Regions from separate parts of the Erwinia rhapontici genome, predicted to be linked through region 1. Evidence: predicted binding sites of a transcription regulator. Region 1 holds the regulator's gene; the other holds the start of a gene.
What was found. The regulator PurR, encoded in region 1, represses purine synthesis genes. The targets are predictions, from matches to a motif close to CANGCAAACGTTTGCNTG.
Positions count from the first base shown of each region.

Region 2: a site for PurR is predicted at 1,673-1,690, ahead of LJN55_RS17620 (nucleoside-specific channel-forming protein Tsx). Genes of this name have one in related genera too.

Region 1 is NZ_CP085627.1:2,240,450-2,244,006, forward strand. It holds gene punR (DNA-binding transcriptional activator PunR) at 105-1,037, shown strand; gene purR (HTH-type transcriptional repressor PurR) at 1,034-2,059, opposite strand; gene cydH (cytochrome bd-I oxidase subunit CydH) at 2,354-2,443, shown strand; gene LJN55_RS10570 (C40 family peptidase) at 2,486-3,358, opposite strand.
Region 2 is NZ_CP085627.1:3,807,039-3,810,595, forward strand. It holds gene LJN55_RS17610 (BamA/TamA family outer membrane protein) at 1-412, shown strand, start outside; gene LJN55_RS17615 (DUF4056 domain-containing protein) at 412-1,557, shown strand; gene LJN55_RS17620 (nucleoside-specific channel-forming protein Tsx) at 1,968-2,834, shown strand; gene speG (spermidine N1-acetyltransferase) at 2,948-3,514, shown strand; gene LJN55_RS17630 (hypothetical protein) at 3,557-3,557, opposite strand, start outside.

The DNA of each region.
Region 1 (3,557 bases):
CTCTTATTAGACAATTTTTTTACGCGTGCAGTGTAATCGCGTGCTGACCCGTCTGTGAAACGCTAATATTCGTGGGTTGCGATGAAAAATATTGAAGGCAAATCATGTGGTCTGAACATTCTCTTGAAGTGGTAGATGCGGTGGCGAGGACGGGCAGCTTTACCGCTGCTGCGGCGGAATTGCATCGCGTCCCCTCCGCAGTAAGTTATACCGTGCGCCAGCTGGAAGCCTGGCTGGCCGTGAGTCTGTTTGAGCGTCGTCATCGTGATGTGGAGTTGACGGACGCCGGACGGGTTTTCATTGAAGAAGGTCGTGCTGTTATCAAAAAAATGCTCGCCACTCGCACACGCTGTCAACAGGTGGCTAACGGCTGGCGGGGACAAATCAATATCGCGGTCGACAGAATTGTGCGCCCGGCACGCACCCGGCAGCTGGTCGTGGATTTCTACCGGCATTTTCCGGATATGGAACTGCATATCATGCCGGAAGTGTTCAACGGTGTGTGGGATGCGCTGGCTGACGGTCGCGTCGATGTTGCGATCGGTGCGACTCAGGCGATCCCGGTACGAGGACGTTTTGCTTTTCGTGATATGGGAAGTCTTAACTGGCGCTGCGTGGTGAAAACGTCACATCCTCTGCTGAGCCATGAGGGACCGTTAAGCGAGACGTTAATCCGTGAGTGGCCATCGCTGGTGCTGGAAGATACCTCACGTGCCTTGCCGAAACGCACCACGTGGACATTAGATAATCAACGACGGCTGGTGGTGCCTGACTGGGAAAGTGCGTTTGACTGCCTGCGAGCCGGGCTGTGTGTTGGGATGGTACCCGGTCATTTTGCCCAGCCCTGGCTGCAACAAGGCGTGTTAGGAGAAGTGACGCTGACGTCCCCGTTTCCCGACAGTCCCTGTTATCTCAGCTGGTCGGAACAAAGCGCCTCACCGGCGCTAAGTTGGTTACTGGACTATCTGGGGAGCACAGAAACCCTGAATGCAGAGTGGTTAAGCGAACATCCTGGCCAGTGGCAGGTGAGTGATTAACGGCGGTAGTCGCGGAAAGGACCATCGGCAACGGAACGACGCTCGATCAGTGAAGGGTGAACTTCAATGGTTTGCGGATCTTCGCGCTTGCTGGTAATACGGTCCAGCAACATATCAAAAGCGGTTTCGCCCAGACGCTCTTTTGGCTGGTGGACGGTGGTCAGTGCGGGCGTAAAGTAGCGGGCGTTGCGCACGTTATCATAACCGATCACTGAAATATCCTGCGGTACGCGTAGCCCCATTTCATCTGCTGCGCAAATCGCGCCCATGGCCATAATATCACCGCCACAGAAAATGGCCGTTGGGCGCTGCTTCTGCGACAAAATTTGCTGCATGGCGCGATAGCCAGATTCAGGTTCAAAATCGCCCTGCACCAGCCATTCATCGCGCAAAGTGATGCCCGCTTCTGCCAGTGCCTTCAGGAATCCGGCATGGCGGCCACCGCCTGTATTACGCTCAAGCTGGCCTGGGATCGCGCCGATATCGCGGTGCCCGCGTTCGATCAGGTAGCGCCCCGCCAGGTAACCACCCTCAAAAGCATTATCAAGCACGGTATCAGTGAAATCACCGCGTGATTCGCCCCAATCCATGACGACCATCGGAATATTACGGTTATCTTCCAGCATAGAAATCAACGTGTCAGGATATTCTGAACACATCACCAGCAGCCCATCGACGCGTTTTTGCGCCATCATTGACAGATAGGCCTGTTGCTTTTGCAGGTCGTTGTGCGCATTGCCCAAAATCAGCGTATAGCCTTTGGCAAAGCAGCGGTTTTCTATTGCTTCAATGATCTCTGCAAAATAGGGCGCTTCACTGGATGTTGCCAGAAGGCCAATGGTTTTGGTGTGGTTGACCTTCAGACTGCGGGCTACGGCGCTGGGGGAATAATGCAATTCTTTGATTGCAACCCATACCGCTTCGCGCGTCTCTTCGGCTACAAAGCGCGTTTTGTTAATCACGTGAGACACAGTGGTGGTTGAAACACCGGCGCGCTTTGCCACATCCTTAATTGTTGCCATGAAAATCGTACTCCTGGTGTTATCGTAACATCTTGATAACTAATTGGTTAAACGTTTGCCTGGGTACAGCCATTCCTTCCCGACCAGAATTATTTTGGGTGCTGTCTCAAAGGGTCGGGAAGGGGTAAAATCGTCCGTAGAGTGACATGCAGTGCTGACTTTTACACGTTGCCAACGGTGTTGCGCAACGGAATAAAGAATTCTAACAAGGCTGCGCACAGAAAACGAGATTTTTACGGGTAACTGTGGGAAAATCTGTTGGCTTACTAATAACAAGGTTATTGAGGAGAGAGAATGAACACTGATATGAAAATGACGGCGCTGACCGTTGTGGGTTCACTGCTGATGATTATTGCGTTTAGTTTTACGGCGGTAATGCATTAATTCTTGCACGGGAGGAGGAAACTCTTCCCGAACCCACACGCATTATCGAATCGTTTTAGGCGTCATCATACGGCGCGCACCGATGTAATGTTCCTGCCAGTAATCTTCGCTCAACGCACTGACCTGAATATCTTTACCTGTCCGTGGAGACTGAATAAATTTCCCTCCACCCAGATAGACGCCAACATGATCTGCTGTGCCACGTCCGTTAATACGGAAGAAGACCAGATCACCTTTCTCTAACTGATCGCGCTTAATCGAAGCCGCATCACGCAGATGGTACATTTCATTAGCCGTGCGTGGGATCTTGAACTTCACCAGGTCTTTATAGGCATACCACACCAGACCACTGCAGTCGAAACCGGTTTTCGGAGAGGTGCCGCCCCATTGATAAGGTTTACCGAGCTGGCCCATCAGCTTGTTCATCGCCGTCTCACGTGCTTTCTGGTAGCGAGCGCGATGCGCTTTGCTGAGTTTGAGCGGGGCGTTCAGAGCATCGTTATCATCGTCAGTGGCTTTGCTGCCTGCGCGTTGACGACCATAATGTTTTTTATCTGCTTTTTTGCTGGCCGCGAGTTTTTTACTCAGTGTTTTCTTCTCCACCTTCGCATTACGCACCGGGGCCACGCTGGTTTTTTTCTTTTCTTTCTCTTTCAGTTTTTTTGCCAGCAGAAGCCGTGCTGATTTAGAGGGTTCTTTTTTAGCGGTTTCTTTGGCTTTCTTACTGACAGGTTCTTTGACTTTTTTGGTCGAAGTGGCTTTTACCGGGCGGCGCTTACGGCGGTCATCTACACGTGCAGTATTGCTTTCGGCTTTTTGCTGTTTTGCATTAATAGGGGCATGTGGCGATGCGTGCGCCATGTTGAAGAACAGCTGAGTGAAAGCCAGTATGAAGAGCGTGATGAGTAAACGCATCGTTCCCATTAACAGTTTGTGCGCTACAAAAAAGCAGCAACGCGGTAAAAAAAGAGATTTCTGCGGTATGCAGAAGGTTAGGCCAATTCTAATCTAACTTCTTAACAAAGGGTAAGGTCTTTTTTGTTTCAATAATACAGATCAAGAAAATGATGTAATATTGAGCACAATCAGGTGGTTAACCCAGCAATAAAACCAG
Region 2 (3,557 bases), 1.6 Mb from region 1:
CTCCATCTGGGATATGCAATACAACCTTTACCACGCCGTCAACCCAACCACGCTGCTGGCATGGGATCTGTACGGCCGTTTTGCCGGCGGCAATGTGCCCTGGACGATGGACGGCACACTCGGCGACAGCCATCACCTGCGCGGTTACTACCAGGGACGATATCGCGACCGCAATGTGGTCACTACGCAGATTGAACTGCGTAAAAAACTCAGCTGGCGACATGGAATGGTTGCCTGGGCTGGCGCAGGCAGTATGTCTCCCCATCCCAGTGAGGTTCTGGACGGGCATTGGCTCCCTTCTGTCGGTATCGGCTATCGTTTTGAAATTAAGAAAAGAATGAATTTGCGTCTGGATTACGGTGTAGGACAGAAAAGCTCAGGCTTCTATTTTCAGGTTGGAGAAGCCTTCTGATGAAAAAAGTACTGCTCCTGTTATGCCTGTTCCTTAACGCCTGCCATGCCAGTATTCCCCTGACTGATAAGCCGATAACGCCGGGTGATTTTCAGCTTCCGCCCCCACCCGCGCAACACGTCTGGCCAGCGATCCTGCCACTCCCTCCTCCTGATGGTCTGCGCCCTTGTTGTGCTTTTGGCTATAACATTCGGGCTAAGCTTTTAGGGGTTCCTGTCCCCTTTTTTCAATTACGTAATGTCGTCGATCCTGATAACACGGGAAAGCATCACTATAACGACAGCTGGAAAAGCATCTTTACGACACTGACGGGAATAAGCAGTGAGCTCAACGGTATTATCTATACCCGACGGGGCGGATTTATTGACCTTGCTCATGTGCGTGATACCGCGGATAACACGCTATGGCTGTTCAGCAAAATTTGGCCAGCGCTGGGGCGTGCTACCACGATAAAGATGAGCGATGAACTCGGGCAACGCATTATCCGACTACGGCAGTTCTCGCCCCCTGAAGACACGCTGGCGCGTTACAATCTGAGTGTCAGTCTGGCGGCTTACCTCGCCTTTCAGCTCGCCGCCTGGCATGAGGTCGCTCAGTGGTATGGCTTCGAGTCCGTACCCGGCTATCCTGAAACCGTTTCCGCATTTTCACCAGAAGATCTCTATTCCAATCTGCTCGGGGCGCGCATGGCTACAGATATACTTAATTCGGGCGGAGCATCATCACTGCCGCAGTATCAATATTCGATGGCACAGATGCTTCCGCTGGCGCTCGCACAGCTACAAGCCGTCAGCCCGCAAGCCACCCGCTTTCACTTTGATATGCTGGATGGCATATGGTGGAACAACCATTGTCGCCTGCCCGACAAATTTCTGGTGCGTCTGCGCAACTACAGCGTCAGTCACCAGCGGCTGCCGTCGCGTCCTGCGGATACTGTGCCGGAACTGTGGCTGACGTTACCCGATCATTTTGACCATCGTCCGTTGTCACAATTTGCACGACTTGAAATCTGGCGCGGTGATCATATGGCTAACCTGCCTTCGCCGTCATTGATGTATAGCGATAATGATTTTGTCACTCTGGCGCAACAGGCAGCAAAAAATGACCGCCACGCCCTGGCAAAAATCGGTAACCAGTGTGATTAACGCCCCCCTGCCAACCTTCCGTAATATAAGAAAATATTATTAATAACCAGAGAGCGTGAAGCACACTCCTGGTGTTTCAGTATGTCCACTCTCCCCGTATTTCTGCCATTTCCGGCAGGCAACCGTTTTCGCCTTGCCACAAACGGCCCTAAACCCCATTACGGGAAAAGTTCCCCTCACACGGCACTTTAATGTGACATTCATCACACTTTAACTGAATTAAAATGAAACTGAATTTGACAAGTGTGAGCAATCTCTATTTCCTAATGCCCTGATAGCGGCACACTGCCGCAGTATTCATGGCGGGTGTTTTTGTTACAGTCACAAGCACCCATTTGTCGCCCGTAGATAACATGACCCGACCAGCGCGCTGGCTGCCGAGCAGGGTCTCAGAGCATGTGGTAATAATAATGAAATATAAAATTATGATGGCTGGCGCACTGGCAGCACTTTCCTATACCAATGTTTCTCTCGCCGAAACCAACAGTCCGGAATATGTTTCTGACTGGTGGCATCAGAGCGTGAACGTCGTAGGAAGCTATCACACCCGCTTCGGGCCGCAGCTGAACAACGACGTCTATCTGGAATATGAAGCGTTTGCGAAAAAGGACTGGTTCGATTTCTACGGCTACATCGACGTTCCTAAATTCTTCGGCGTGGGTAACGGTAACGATGTCGGCGCGTGGGATGATGGTTCTCCGTTCTTCATGGAGATCGAACCGCGCTTCTCTATTGATAAACTGACCGGCACCAACCTTGGTTTTGGTCCGTTCAAAGAGTGGTATTTCGCCAACAACTATATCTACGATATGGGCGACAACAAGGCGAGCCGCCAGAATACCTGGTATATGGGTCTGGGTACCGACATCGACACCCATTCTGATGTGGGCCTGTCACTGAACGTGTATGCCAAATACCAGTGGGAAAACTACGGTGCAGCCAATGAAGACAGCTGGGACGGCTACCGCTTCAAGGTGAAATACTTCGTTCCACTGACTCAGCTGTGGGGCGGCAACCTGACCTATATCGGCTTTACCAACTTTGACTGGGGTTCTGACCTCGCCGATAAAGCCGGCCCGTCACGCACCAGCAACTCTATCGCGTCCAGCCATATTCTCTCGCTGGGCTATGATCACTGGCACTACTCTGTTGTGGCGCGTTACTTCCACAACGGCGGCCAGTGGAATGACGGCACCGAGTTGAACTTCGGTAAAGGTGATTTTAACGTGAAATCAAACGGTTTCGGTTACTACCTGGTTGTCGGTTACAACTTCTGATAACCCGGGGATATCCCCAATGCTGACATAACGCGCCTGAGGGCGCGTTTTTTTTGCCTGCAATAAACCGCTATACTCCTCCGGCAATATTGCGTCCGCTAAAAGGAATTTTTATGTCTGCCAAGTCTGTTGATCACAGTGTGAAACTGCGCCCGCTCGAACGCGAGGATCTGCGTTTTGTTCATCAGCTGGATAACAACGCCAGCGTGATGCGCTACTGGTTTGAAGAGCCGTACGAGGCGTTTGTTGAGCTGTCCGATCTCTACGACAAGCATATCCACGATCAGAGCGAACGTCGGTTTGTGGTTGAACACGATGGAAGTAATGCCGGGCTGGTTGAACTGGTGGAGATTAATCATATCCACCGTCGTGCAGAGTTTCAGATAATTATTGCCCCCAGCCATCAGGGAAAAGGGCTGGCCAGTAAAGCCGCGAAACTGGCGATGGATTACGGATTTTCGGTCCTTAATCTCTACAAACTTTACCTGATCGTCGATAAAGAGAACGAAAAGGCCATCCATATTTACCGTAAGCTGGGCTTTGAAATTGAAGGCGAGCTGATCCACGAGTTCTTTATCAACGGTGAATATCGCAATACCATCCGCATGTGCATTTTCCAGCATCAGTATCTGGAAAAATTTAAACCCGCGCAGGGTATGGTCAAAACCACGGCGCAGTAAACAACAACGGCAGGTGGGATAGCCCGACCTGCCGTTGTTCGTT